Blastococcus colisei: one gene and its partner. The protein of the gene in region 1 binds, or shares a complex with, the protein of each later gene. Links are inferred from orthologs where the notes say so. Each region holds a gene or a part of one and is shown in the gene's direction. Other genes may lie near its edges.

Region 1 (6,905 bases):
AAGACGTCGGTGTCGGCCTTGAGGTGCGGCAGCCGGTTCTCCTGCAGGTAGCCGGCCCCGCCGCAGGCCTCGCGGCACATCTGGATGGTCGCCGTCGCGTGCGCGGTCTGGGCCACCTTGAGCCCGGCGGCCCGCGACTCCAGCTCCCGCTGGGCCTCCTCGTCGATCTGCTCGCCGTGCACGTGGACGGCGGTCTGGACGTCGTGCATCGTCTCGACCAGCGTGTTCTGCGCGAAGTGCAGCGCGTAGGTCCTGGCCAGCGCCGGCAGCAGCTTGCGCTGGTGCACCAGGTAGTCGTTGATGACGATCTCGCGGTCCTCGCCGGGCGCGGCGAACTGGCGACGGACGTCGCCGTACCGGACCGCGATGTCGAGCGCCATCTTGGTGGCCGAGGAGGCCGAGCCACCGACGCTGACCCGTCCGCGCACCAGCGTGCCGAGCATGGTGAAGAAGCGCCGGGTCTCGTTCTCGATGCTCGAGGTGTACGTGCCGTCGGCCGCGACCTGGCCGTACCGGTCCAGCAGCATGTCGCGCGGGACCTGCACGTGGTCGAACGTGAGCCGGCCGTTGTCCACGCCGGGCAGGCCGGCCTTCGGGCCGTCGTCCCCGATCGTGACGCCCTCGCAGGGCGAGCCGTCCCCGTTCCGGATCGGCACCAGCCAGGCGTGCACACCGTGGTTCTTCCCCTGGGTGATCAGCTGCGCGAAGACCACGGCAAGGCGCCCGTCCTCGGCCGCGTTGCCGATGTAGTCCTTGCGCGCGGCCTGGTGCGGGGTGTGCAGGTCGAAGCACTCCGTGGCCGGGTCGTAGGTGCACGTCGTCCGCAGCTGCTGGACGTCGGAGCCGTGGCCGGTCTCGGTCATCGCGAAGCAGCCGGGCAGGTCGAAGCTCATCACGTCGCGCAGGTACTCCTCGTGGTGCCGGCGGGTGCCGAGCAGCTCCAGGGCACCGCCGAACAGCCCCCACTGGACGCCGGCCTTCACCATCAGCGACAGGTCGCCGAACGCCAGCATCTCGATGGAGATCACCGAGGCGCCGGAGTCGGCCTCGCCGCCGAACTCCTTGGGGAAGCCGAGGCCGACGCGGCCGGAGTCGGCCAGCTTCTTGGCCGCCCGCGTCACCCGCTCGCGGGCCTCCTGCATCGTTTCGCCGTAGACCGGCAGGAAGTCCGGGTCGCGGAGGTTCTCGCGGGCGTCGCGGCGGATGTGGGCCCAGCGCCCGTCCATGACCTCGCGCAGCTTGCCGGGGTCCACCGACGTGGGAACGCTGCTGCTCACTTGTCCTCCTTGCTCGGGGCTTCAGGGATGGTGACGACGCCGGAGAGTCCCGCCCAGGCGAGATCGGTGAGGTGTGCGGCGAGTTCGCCGCGCAGCATGGGGCGCTCGGCGCGCAGCCACCAGTCGGCGGCCGCGCGGACCATCCCCACCACGCCGTGGCCCCAGGGCGCCGCGGGCGCCGGGTCGTGGCCGCCCTGCTGCAGGGTGACGCTGATCGCGGCCGCCACCTGCGCGCCGATGAGGTCGGACAGGCTGGTGAGCGGGTCGGTGGTCGGGCGGTCGAGGGTCTGCTGGTCGACGACGAACCGGTACAGCTCGGGGTCGGCCTCGATGAACGTCAGGTAGGTGTCGATCGCGGCGGCGACCATCCCGCGGGGATGGCCGCTGCTCTCCATCGCGTCCCGCAGCTTCGGCAGGAGCTGCGCGGCCACCCGGTTGCAGACCGCCACGTAGAGCTCGGCGCGGTCGGCGAAGTGCCGGTAGACGACGGTCTTGCTGGTGCCGGCCTCGGCCGCGATCTCGTCCATGCCGACCCCGGCGCCGTGCCGGCTGACGGCGGCCAGCGTCGCCTGGACGAGTTGTTCACGGCGCGTGCGCCGGTGCTCGTCCCACCTCGAGTCGCGGCGGTCACGGGTGTCGGCGACATTTTCCTGGGCGCGGAGGTCGTCCGCAGCCCTGTCGGGCATTGCAGTGGCCTGCGACGAGCGTCTCACCGCCTCGGCTTTCATGTGAAGCATAGTACCGCGTACTCTGAGTACCGGCCAACCCACCCGACCCCGGAGGTTCCGATGGCAGCCCTGACCCGCAAGGCCGCAATCGTCGGCGGGAACCGGATCCCGTTCGCGCGCTCCACCTCCGCCTACGCCCAGGCGTCCAACCAGGACATGCTCACCGCGACGATCGACGGCCTGGTCGCCCGCTTCGGGCTGCAGGGCAAGCAGTTGGGCGAGGTCGTCGCCGGCGCCGTCCTCAAGCACGCCCGCGACTTCAACCTGACGCGGGAGTCCGTGCTCGGGTCGAAGCTCTCGGCCACCACCCCGGCCTACGACGTGCAGCAGGCGTGCGGCACCGGCCTCGAGGCCGCGATCCTCGTCGCCAACAAGATCGCGCTGGGTCAGATCGAGTCCGGCATCGCCGGCGGCGTCGACACCACCTCCGACGCGCCGCTGGCCGTCGGCGACGACCTGCGGCGGGTGCTCATCTCCCTGAACAACGCCAGGACGCTGCAGGACCGGCTGAAGGCGATCGGCAGGATCCGCCCCGGTCAGCTCGTCCCCGAGATCCCGCGCAACGCCGAGCCGCGCACCGGCCTGGCCATGGGCGACCACGCCGCCATCACCGCCGAGGAGTGGCAGATCGGCCGCGAGGAGCAGGACGAGCTCGCCGTCCGCTCGCACCGGAACATGGCCGCCGCCTACGACCGCGGCTTCTTCGACGACCTGGTCACCCCGTTCCTGGGGCTGGCTCGCGACAACAACCTGCGGCCGGACTCCTCGGTCGAGAAGCTCGCGAAGCTCGAGCCGGTCTTCGGCAAGGGGGAGGGCGCCACGATGACGGCGGGCAACTCCACGCCGCTCACCGACGGCGCCTCGACCGTGCTGCTCGCCTCCGACGAGTGGGCCGCCGAGAACGGCCTGCCGGTGCTCGCCCACCTGGTCGACGCGCAGACCGCCGCCGTCGACTACGTGCACGGCGGCGAGGGCCTGCTGATGGCGCCGGTCTACGCGATGCCGGTGATGCTGGCCCGCAACGGCCTGTCGCTGCAGGACTTCGACTTCTACGAGATCCACGAGGCGTTCGCCTCCACCGTGCTCGCGACGCTGAAGGCCTGGGAGGACGAGGACTTCTGCAAGACGAAGCTCGGCCTCGACGCCCCGCTGGGGCCGATCGACCCGTCGAAGCTCAACGTCAACGGCTCCTCGCTGGCCGCCGGGCACCCGTTCGCGGCGACCGGCGGCCGGATCGTCGCCCAGCTGGCCAAGCAGCTGCACGAGGCCGGCCCGGGCAAGCGTGGACTCATCTCCATCTGCGCCGCCGGCGGCCAGGGCGTCGTCGCCATCCTCGAGTCCTGACCCGAGGGGCGTTTATGGCCATAAACGCCCCGAACGCCCCGGCCGTTGGCCCCCTCCCGGCGTTTATGGCCATAAACGCTCTCCTCTCGGAAGGAACCCCAGAACCGTGAGCGACTGGTACCGCGACTTCGCGAACTCCGGCTTCGGCACCACCATCACCGAGAACCTCGGCCTGCCCCGGCCGGCGGTCCTCCGCCGCTACGAGCCGGGCCAGCCGCTGCTGCCGGGCCCGGCGGTCATCGGCTCGGCGGGGGAGGGGCGGCTTCGTGACGCGCTGACCGAGCTCCTGCGCGCCGAGGGGGTGCACGTCCAGTCGCCGGTCACCGCCGACGGCGCGACCGACGGCGAGAAGCCGGCCGCGGTGATCCTGGACGCCACCGGTCTGCGCACCCCGGCCGACCTGGCCAGCGCGCACGACTTCCTCGCCCCCGCCGTCAAGCGGCTCCGGGCCACCGGGCGGGTGCTGATCCTGGCCGACCCGCCCTCCGACGCGGACTCCCCGGCGCAGGCGGCCGCCCGCCAGGCGCTGGACGGACTGGTCCGCTCCATCGCGAAGGAGCTCCGCGGCGGCTCGACGGCGAACCTGGTCCACGTCCCCGTGGGAGCCGAGGGCTCCATCGCCTCGCCGGTGCGGTTCTTCCTCTCCGGCCGCTCGGCCTACGTCGACGGCCAGGTCATGAGCGTCTCCTCGGCCGACATCCCGGTCGCCGCCGACGACGAGAAGCCGCTGGCCGGCAAGGTCGCCGTCGTCACCGGTGCCGCGCGCGGCATCGGCGCCGCGATCGCGAAGGTCATGGCCCGGGACGGCGCGCACGTCGTCGCCGTCGACATCCCCGCCGCCGGCGACAAGCTGGCCGAGGTCGCCAACGAGATCGGCGGGACGGCGCTGCAGCTCGACATCACCGCGTCCGACGCGGCCCAGCGGCTGATCGAGCACCTCGAGGAGCGGCACGGCGGGGTCGACGTCGTCGTCCACAACGCCGGGATCACCCGCGACAAGCTGCTGGTCAACATGGACGCCGCCCGCTGGAACTCCGTCATGGCGGTCAACCTCCAGGCGATGCTGGACATCACCCAGGCGCTGCTGGACGGCGACGTCTTCAAGCCGGGCGCGCGGGTCGTCTGCGTGAGCTCGCAATCGGGCATCGCCGGCAACCGCGGGCAGACCAACTACGCGGCGAGCAAGGCCGGCGTCATCGGCATGGTGCGGGCGTGGGCGCCGCAGTTCGCCGAGCGGAACGCCACGATCAACGCCGTCGCGCCGGGCTTCATCGTCACCGAGATGACGGCGAAGATGCCCTTCGGCACCCGCGAGATCGGCTCGCGGATCAACTCGCTGCAGCAGGGCGGGCTGCCGGTCGACGTCGCCGAGACGATCGCCTGGCTGACGCAGCCGGGCAGCGCCGGTGTCAACGGCCAGACCGTGCGGGTCTGCGGCCAGTCGATGCTGGGCGCCTGACATGGCCGTCACCGTCCTGGACGAGGCGCCGAACCTCGGCAAGCTGTACGCGAAGGCCGCCGTCACGGCACGGGGACGGGGCGGCGACCTCCCCGACACCCACCTCGCGCGCAGGGGCGTCCAGGTCGATCCGGCCCACCTCGCCGCGTACACGCGGGTCTGCCGGCTGCCGCTGAACGACGTCCTGCCAGCGACGTACCCGCACATGCTCACCTTCCCGCTGCAGATGGCGCTGATGAGCGACCGCTCGTTCCCCCTGGCGCTGCCGGGGCTGGTGCACGTGCGCAACCGGATCGACGTGCTGTGGCCGGTCGGCGCCGACGCCCGGCTGGACCTCGAGGTGTGGGCCGAGAACTTCGCGACCCACCGCAGTGGCGCCGCCGTCGACCTGTGCGCGGCGGCCACGGCCGGCGGCCAGGAGGTGTGGCGCTCGCGCTCCACCTACCTCTCCCGCGGCGCGAAGGCGCCCGAGGGCGCGCCGGAGGCCGACGTCGAGGTCGCCGTCGGCGACCTGGAGCGGGCGGCCGCCACCTGGCGGATCCCGGACGACGCCGGACGCCGCTACGCCAAGGTCTCCGGCGACGTGAACCCGATCCACCTGTCGGGACTGACCGCGAAGGCGTTCGGCTTCAAGCGGGCGATCGCCCACGGCATGTGGGTGAAGGCCCGCGTGCTGGGAGCGTTGGCGGGCCGGCTGCCGGACGCGCTGAGCATCGACGTCGAATTCCGCAAGCCGCTGTTCCTGCCGTCGACCGTCACCCTGTCCACGGCGCAGGCCGACGGCGGCTGGGACGCCGCCGTCCGCAACGCCACGAGCGGCACCGAGCACGTCGTCGCGACGATCCGCCCCGCCTGACCGCAGGCATAGGAACCTTTACCCCCGTTCGGGGCGCCCAGGACATAGGTAAAGGTTCCTATGCCTATGGCGCGGAGACGACGCGCGCCCAACGACACGAGCACAGGAGGGCCCGCATGGCCGTCTCGTTCGACCTGACCGAGGACCAGCTCGAGCTGCAGAAGTGGGTGCACGACTTCGCCGCGAACGTCGTACGCCCCGCGGCCGCCGAGTACGACGAGCGCGAGGCGTTCCCCTGGCCGGTGCTGCAGGAGGCCGCGAAGATCGGGCTCTACTCCCTCGACTTCTTCGCCACCCAGTGGTTCGACGAGTCCGGCCTCGGCATCCCGCTCACCATGGAGGAGCTCTTCTGGGGTGACGCCGGGATCGGGCTGGCGATCGTCGGCACCACCCTCGCGGCGGCCTCCGTGCGCGCGAACGGCACCGACGAGCAGGTCGGACAGTGGATCCCCGCCATGTTCGGCACCGTGGAGGAGCCGAAGGTCGCCGCGTTCTGCTCCTCGGAGCCCGACGCCGGTTCCGACGTCGGGGCGATGCGCACACGGGCGGTCTACGACGAGGCGACCGACGAATGGGTGCTCACCGGCGCCAAGACCTGGGCCACCAACGGCGGGATCGCCGACATCCACGTGGTCACCGCCGTCGTCGACCCCGAACTGAAGGCCCGGGGCCACGCCAGCTTCGTCGTCCCCCCGGGTACGAAGGGGATCGCCCAGGGGCAGAAGTTCCTCAAGCACGGCATCCGCGCCTCGCACACCGCCGAGGTCGTGCTCGACGGCTGCCGGATCCCCGGCAACTACCTGCTCGGTGGTCGCGAGAAGCTCGAGGAACGGTTGGCACGGGCGCGCGAGGGCGTGAAGAGCGGCCGTACCCAGCCGTCCATGGCCACGTTCGAGCGCACCCGTCCCGCCGTCGGTGCGCAGGCGGTCGGGGTGGCGCGGGCCGCCTACGACTACGCGCTCGACTACGCCAGGCAGCGGGTGCAGTTCGGCCGGCCGATCATCGAGAACCAGGCGATCGCGTTCCTGCTCGCCGACATGAAGACCTCCATCGACGCCGCCCGGCTGCTGGTGTGGCGTGCGGCGTGGATGGCGCGCAACGGCCAGCAGTTCACCGCCGCCGAGGGGTCGATGTCCAAGCTCGTCGCCGGGGAGACCGCCGTCCGGGTCACCGAGAAGGCCATGCAGATCCTCGGTGGCAACGGCTACACGCGCGAGTACCCGGTCGAGCGGATGGCCCGG
Region 2 (7,085 bases), on another replicon or contig:
CACCAGACCGAAATGATCACCCCCGGGGGGTCCCCTGTGCAGTCCGCGCTCTACGAGGCCGACCACGAAGCGTTCCGCGCGACGGTCCGCGAGTTCCTGGCCAAGGAGGTCGTGCCGCACCACGCGGCGTGGGAGGAGGCCGGCGTGGTCGACCGCTCGGTCTGGACGAAGGCCGGCGCGCAGGGGCTGCTCGGCATGGACGTGAGCGAGGAGTACGGCGGCGGCGGGGTGAAGGACTTCCGCTACAACGCCATCCTCTCCGCCGAGATCAGCCGGGTGGGGGCCAGCGGACTCGGCTTCGCGCTGCAGAACGACGTCGTCGCGCCGTACCTGATCGGGCTCACCACCGACGAGCAGAAGCGGCGCTGGCTGCCCGGGCTCGTCAGCGGCGAGAGCATCACGGCCATCGCCATGACCGAGCCGGGCGCCGGCTCGGACCTGCAGGGCCTGACGACGACGGCCCGCCGGGACGGCGACGAGTGGGTGCTCAACGGGTCCAAGACGTTCATCACCAACGGCATCAACGCCGATCTGGTCATCGTGGTCGCCCGAACCGATCCCGAAGCCGGCGCCCGCGGCTTCTCCCTGCTCGTCGTCGAGCGCGGCATGCCGGGCTTCGAGCGCGGGCGGAACCTCGACAAGGTCGGCCTCAAGGCGCAGGACACCGCCGAACTCTTCTTCTCCGACGTGCGCGTGCCGGCGGCCAACCTGCTCGGCACCGAGGGGCACGGCTTCTTCCACCTCATGGAGAACCTGCCGCAGGAGCGGCTCTCCATCGCCGCCGGCGCCGTCGCCTCCGCCAGGATCGTCCTCGACCTGACCGTCCAGTACTGCAAGGACCGCACCGCGTTCGGCAAGCCGATCGGGAGCTTCCAGAACACCCGCTTCGAGCTGGCCGAGATGCACACCGAGGTCTCGATCGCCGAGACCTACCTGGAGAAGGCGATCGGTGAGCACAACGCCGGCCGGTTCACCGTCGAGGACGCCGCCATGGCCAAGTGGTGGACGACGGAGCTGCAGAAGCGCGTCGTCGACCGGTGCCTGCAGCTGCACGGCGGCTACGGCTACATGCTCGAGTACCCGGTCGCGAAGGCCTACCTCGACTCGCGCATCCAGACGATCTACGGCGGGACGACCGAGATCATGAAGGAGATCGTCGGCCGCTCGCTCGGCGTCTGACCCAGGTGCAGTTATGGCCATTTCTGCACCATCACCCACGCACGAGAGGACCGGCATGACCGCCGAGGCGTTCATCTACGACGCCGTGCGCACCCCGCGCGGCAAGGGCAAGAACACCGGAGGGCTGCACTCGGTCAAGCCGATCAGCCTGACCACCGGGCTCATCGACGCGGTGAGGGACCGCAATCCGGGCCTGGACCCGGCGCTGGTCGACGACATCGTGCTCGGCGTCGTCTCTCCGGTGGGCGAGCAGGGCGCCGTCATCGCCCGGACGGCGGCGCTCGCCGCCGGCCTGCCCGACACCGTGGCCGGCGTCCAGATCAACCGGTTCTGCGCCAGCGGCCTGGAGGCGGTCAACCTGGCCGCGCAGAAGGTGCGCTCGGGCTTCGAGGACCTCGTCTTCGCCGGCGGCGTCGAGTCGATGTCGCGGGTGCCCATGGGTTCCGACGGCGGTGCGTGGCCGATGGACCCCGAGACCGCCGCGGCCACCGGATTCGTTCCCCAAGGCATCGGCGCTGACCTGATCGCCACCCTCGCCGGGTGGAGCCGTCAGGACGTCGACGCCTACGCCGCCGAGTCGCACGCCCGCGCCGCCAAGGCCTGGTCGAACGGCTACTTCGACCGCTCGGTCGTCCCGGTCGTCGACAAGAACGGCACCGTCGTCCTCGACACCGACGAGCTGGTGCGCCCCGGCACCACGGTCGAGTCCCTGTCCGGGCTGCCCTCGGCGTTCGCCGGCATCGGTGACATGGGCGGCTTCGACGCCGTCGCGCTGCAGAAGTACCACTGGGTCGAGCGGATCGACCACGTGCACACGGCCGGCAACTCCAGCGGCATCGTCGACGGCGCCGCGCTGGTCGTCGTCGGCACCGAGGAGGCCGGAACCCGCAACGGGCTCATCCCGCGCGCCCGCATCCTGAGCACCGCCGTGTCCGGGGCCGACCCGGTGATCATGCTGACCGGCCCCGCTCCGGCCACCCACAAGGCGCTGGCCAAGGCCGGGCTGACCGTCGGCGACATCGACCTCGTCGAGATGAACGAGGCGTTCGCCGCCGTCGTCCTGCGCTTCATGGCCGACACCGGCTTCGACCACGAGCAGGTCAACGTCAACGGCGGCGCCATCTCGATGGGGCACCCGCTGGGCGCCACCGGCGCGATGATCCTGGGCTCGCTCGTCGACGAGCTCGAGCGGCGCGACCTGCGCTACGGCCTGGCCACCCTGTGCGTCGGCGGCGGCATGGGCATCGCCACCGTCGTCGAGCGAGTCTGAGGAGTCTTCTGATGAGCGACAGCACCATCCGCTGGGAGCAGGACGCCGACGGCGTCGTCACGCTCACCCTCGACGACCCCTCGTCGTCGGCGAACACCATGAACGACGCGTACGTGACCTCGATGGGCGAGACCGTCGACCGGCTCGAGCGCGAGAAGGAGTCCGTCCGCGGCGTCGTCCTGACCAGCGCCAAGAAGACCTTTTTCGCCGGCGGCAACCTCGGCAGCCTGATCCAGGCGACGCCGGAGCGCAGTGACGAGGTGCTGGCGCAGGTCACGCTGGTGAAGCGCCAGCTGCGCCGGCTGGAGACCCTCGGCATCCCGGTCGCCGCGGCGATCAACGGCGCTGCCCTCGGCGGTGGCCTGGAGATCGCGCTGGCCTGCCACCACCGCATCGTCCTCGACGACCCGAAGGTCAGGCTCGGCTTTCCCGAGGTCACCCTCGGGCTCCTGCCCGGTGGCGGCGGGATCGTGCGCTCGGTGCGGCTGCTCGGCCTGACGACGGCGCTGCTCGAGCTGCTGCTCCAGGGCCAGCAGATCCGCCCTTCGAAGGCGATGGAGCTCGGGCTGGTGCACGACCTGGCCGCCGACCCCGACGAGCTGCTCGCCAAGGCGCGCACGTGGGTCCTGGACAACGAGACCGCGCAGCAGCCCTACGACGTCACGGGCTACAAGGTGCCCGGCGGCACGCCGTCGTCGCCGTCGCTGGCGTCGACCCTGCCGGCGTTCCCGGCCAACCTCACCAAGCAGCTCAAGGGCGCGCCCTACCCGGCGCCGTACGCGATCCTGTCGGCGGCGGTGGAAAGCCTGCAGGTCGACGTCGACACCGCGTTCACCGTCGAGGGCCGGTACTTCGTCGATCTCGTCGTCGGCCAGATCTCGACCAACATGATCCAGGCGCTGTGGTTCGACCTGAACCGCATCAACGGCGGGTCCTCCCGACCCGACGGCGTGGACCCGTACGCCGCGCGCAAGGTCGGCGTCCTGGGCGCCGGGATGATGGGTGCAGGCATCGCGCACGCCTTCGCCAAGGTCGGCGTCGACGTCGTCCTCAAGGACGTGAGCACCGAGGCCGCCGAGAAGGGCAGGGCGCACGTCGCCTCGTCGGTGGGCAAGCAGGTGTCCCGCGGTCGCATGTCGCAGGAGAAGGCGGACGCCGTCCTGGCCCGCATCACGCCGACCGGCGACGCCGCCGACCTGACCGGCTGCGACGTCATCGTCGAGGCGGTCTTCGAGGACCAGGCGCTCAAGCACCGGGTGCTGAGCGAGGCGGAGGCCAATGCCCTGCCGGACGCGCTGCTCGCCTCCAACACGAGCACGCTGCCGATCACCGGCCTCGCCGAGGGCGTGCAGCGGCCGGACGACGTCGTGGGCATGCACTTCTTCTCGCCGGTGGACAAGATGCCGCTGGTCGAGCTGATCGTGGGAGAGCGGACGTCGGACGCCGCACTCGCCCGCGCCTACGACGTCGTCCGGCAGATCGGCAAGACGCCGATCGTCGTCCAGGACAGCCGCGGCTTCTTCACCAGCCGCGTCTTCGGCACGATGGTGCTCGAGGGCGCGGCGCTGCTCGCCGAGGGCCTGGCGCCGATGAGCGTCGAGCGGGCCGCGCTGCAGGCCGGCTTCCCGGCCGGGCCGCTCACCCTGCTCGACGAGGTGACGCTCACCCTGCCGCTGAAGATCCGCGACGAGGCCGCCAAGGCAGGGGCGACCGACGACCACCCGGGGGTGGCCGTGTTGAGGGCGCTGGTCGAGCAAAGCCGCACCGGCAGGTCCGCCGGCGAGGGGTTCTTCGACTGGGAGCCGGAGAAGCGGGTGTGGCCGGGGCTGACCGAGCTGTTCCCGACGACCGACGCCGTGCCGTTCCGAGATGCGCAGGAGCGGCTGCTGTTCGCCATGGCCGTCGAGACGGCCCGCTGCGTCGAGGAGAAGGTGCTCAACTCCGTCGAGGACGCCAACATCGGCTCGATCATGGGCATCGGCTTCCCGCCGCTCTACGGGGGAGTGCTCCAGTACGTCGACCAGTACGCGGGCGGCGTCGCCGGGTTCGTGGCACGGGCCGACGAGCTGGCCGCCGCCTACGGCGAGCGGTTCCGCCCGCCGGCGATCCTGCTGGAGCGCGCGGTGCCGGCCGGCAGCCTCCGCGCAGCGGTGGCGAGCTGACCTCGTCCGCGACCCCGGAGACCCGCCCGCCGATCCGCCGCACGCAGGCGGAGCGGCGGGCGGCCACCCGGGCTGCCCTGGTCCGGGCCGCGGTGGAGTGCCTGGTCGAGCTCGGCCACGCCGGGACGACGACGCAGGAGGTGCAGCGCCGCGCCGGCGTCTCCCGCGGGGCGCTGACCCACCACTTCGCCACCAAGTCCGACCTGGTGCTCGCAGCCATGGACGAGCTCTACGAGGAGTTCAGCCGCAGCGTCCGGGAAGCCGCCGTCGACCTCCCCGAGGAGCCGGCCGCGCGGGTGCGCCAGGGCATCGAGCTGGTCTGGCAGCGCTTCCACGGGCCGCTGTTCGTCGCCGCCATGGAGCTGTGGACGGCGGCGCGCACCGACCCCGAGCTGCGGGCGGCGCTGCTGCCCCACGAGCGGCGGCTGGGCACGCAGCTGCGCCGCCTGGCCGTCGAGGTGTTCGGCGGGGAGGTGGCCGGGCACCCGTCGGCCGAGGCGCTCTACCAGGTGCTGCTCACCTCGATGCGCGGCCAGGCGATGACCTTTGCGCTGCAGCCCGACGCGCCTCGCACCGGCCCGTACCTGCAGCACTGGGGCACGATCGTCGAGGCCTTCACGCCGCCGTCCTCCTCCTGACCGCGGGGTCCGGCCCTTCTGGGAAGGTGACGTCCGCACATCGGCGTCAGAGGGGCGAGGAGCGGGTCGGGCCATGGCAACCACGGCGCTGCTCGTGCTCGACCTCGTCGGCACGTTCGCCTTCGCCCTCAACGGCGCCCTGACCGCGCTGCGCGCCACCCGGCTCGACATCGTCGGGGTGGTCACCCTGGGCATGATCACCGCCCTGGGGGGCGGCACCATCCGCGACGTCTTCCTGGACAGCTTGCCCCCGGCCACGTTCCTCGACTGGCGATACCTGGCCGTGGCCGCCGGCGGGGGGCTGATCGCGTTCTTCTCCGGTCGCCACCTGGAACGGCTCAACGGGCCGATCAACGTCCTGGACGCCGCCGGGCTGAGCCTGTTCGCCGTCACCGGCGCCCTCAAGGCGGTCGACCTCGGCTTCGGCCCCGCGCAGGCGGTCATCGTCGGCGTGCTCACCGGCGTCGGGGGCGGCACGATCCGCGATGTGCTCATCCGCCAGGTGCCGTCGGTGCTCAGCAGTGGGCTCTACGCCGTCCCGGCGCTCGTCGGGGCAACCGTGGTCGTCGTCGCCGACGTGCTCGGCGCCCGGGGGGCGGTCGCCGCCATCGGTGCCGCCGCCGTGTGCTTCGCCATCCGGATGGTCGGCGTCCACTTCGACGTGAACGCGCCGTTCCCGCCGGGCAGCCGGCCGCCCGAGGACCCCTGACCGCCGACGCGCTGATGCGCATGAACGCGGTTCTGCCGCACCGATAACCGCATTCATGCGCATATCGTCGAGAAGGGGAGCGACGCTCCGGATCAGGCGAGCAGCAGCTTGGCGACGATCTCGGTCATGATCTCGTTCGTCCCGCCGCCGATGCCGAGGATCCGGCTGTCGCGGTAGTGCCGCTCGACCTCCGACTCGCGCATGTAGCCCAGCCCGCCGTGCAACTGGACGGCCGCGTCGACGACGACGTCGCAGGCGGCGACGGCGGTGTTCTTCGCCATCGCCACCTGGCTGAACACGTTCTCGCCGGCCAGCCAGGAGTCGATCACCGCGCGGGTGTAGACGCGGGCCACGTCGGTCTGCCGCGCCATCTCCGCGACCTTGTGCTGGACCACCTGGCGGCTGGACAACGGGCGGCCGAAGGTCTTCCGCTCCTTGACCCACGAGAGCGTGAGGTCCAGGCAGCGCTGGGCGGTCGCGTAGGCCTGCACGGCCAGGCTCAGCCGCTCGGCGGCGAACTGGCCCATGATCGCGTAGAAGCCCTCGTTCTCCCTGCCGATCAGGTTGCCCACCGGCACCCGGACCTCGGAGAAGGCGATCTCAGCGGTGTCCGAGCACAGCCAGCCCATCTTCTCCAGCGGCGCCGACACGGTCAGGCCGGGCATGCCGCGTTCGAGCAGCAGCAGCGACACCCCGCCGGCGCCGTCGCCACCGGTGCGGACGGCGACGGTGAAGAAGTCGGCCCGGGTGGCCGAGGTGATGTAGAGCTTCGCGCCGTCGACGACGTACTCGTTCCCGTCGCGGACCGCGCGGGTGGTGATCCCGGCGACGTCGGAGCCGCCGTCGGGCTCGGTGATCGCCAGCGACACGATCTTCTCGCCGGCCAGGACCGGGCGGGCGACCCTGTCGATCAGCTCCGGGTTCCCGGTCTCGACGAGGTGGGGCAGGCCGATGCCGTGGGTGAACAGGCTCGCGACCACGCCGCTGGACCCGCCGTTGCCGATGATCTCCTCGGCGATCACCCACGTGTCGATCGGGCTGCCGCCCTGGCCGCCGACCTCCTCGGGGAACCCGACGCCGAGCAGCCCGGCGGCCGCTGCCTTTCCGTGCAGCTCGCGGGGGAGCGC

What was found. Proteins that work in one complex are often made in the same cells at the same time.
Region 2: the proteins of FHU33_RS23615 (region 1) and FHU33_RS17400 are in contact, whole or in part, in a solved structure (PDB 8BNU), measured with the Escherichia coli proteins. The link is inferred for Blastococcus colisei from one-to-one orthologs.

Annotation. Positions count from the first base shown.
Region 1 is NZ_VFQE01000002.1:861,372-868,276, reverse strand. What follows is about bases 1,392-4,207. They hold FHU33_RS23615 (acetyl-CoA C-acetyltransferase), read left to right. Parts: upstream 1,392-2,065; coding sequence 2,066-3,349; downstream 3,350-4,207. Other genes in these bases: FHU33_RS23610 (3-oxoacyl-ACP reductase), read left to right, coding at 3,456-4,207; FHU33_RS23620 (TetR family transcriptional regulator), read right to left, coding at 1,392-1,963. Outside these bases: FHU33_RS23625 (acyl-CoA dehydrogenase family protein), read right to left, coding at 1-1,277; more of FHU33_RS23620, read right to left, coding at 1,274-1,391; more of FHU33_RS23610, read left to right, coding at 4,208-4,808; FHU33_RS23605 (MaoC family dehydratase), read left to right, coding at 4,810-5,664; FHU33_RS23600 (acyl-CoA dehydrogenase family protein), read left to right, coding at 5,781-6,905.
Region 2 is NZ_VFQE01000001.1:3,654,280-3,661,364, reverse strand. What follows is about bases 2,040-5,035. They hold FHU33_RS17400 (3-hydroxyacyl-CoA dehydrogenase NAD-binding domain-containing protein), read left to right. Parts: upstream 2,040-2,460; coding sequence 2,461-4,611; downstream 4,612-5,035. Other genes in these bases: FHU33_RS25085 (TetR/AcrR family transcriptional regulator), read left to right, coding at 4,608-5,035; FHU33_RS17405 (acetyl-CoA C-acetyltransferase), read left to right, coding at 2,040-2,449. In the rest of the region: FHU33_RS17410 (acyl-CoA dehydrogenase family protein), read left to right, coding at 13-1,179; more of FHU33_RS17405, read left to right, coding at 1,235-2,039; more of FHU33_RS25085, read left to right, coding at 5,036-5,249; FHU33_RS17390 (trimeric intracellular cation channel family protein), read left to right, coding at 5,323-5,958; FHU33_RS17385 (acyl-CoA dehydrogenase family protein), read right to left, coding at 6,051-7,085. UniProt on the Escherichia coli protein: Catalyzes the formation of a hydroxyacyl-CoA by addition of water on enoyl-CoA. Also exhibits 3-hydroxyacyl-CoA epimerase and 3-hydroxyacyl-CoA dehydrogenase activities.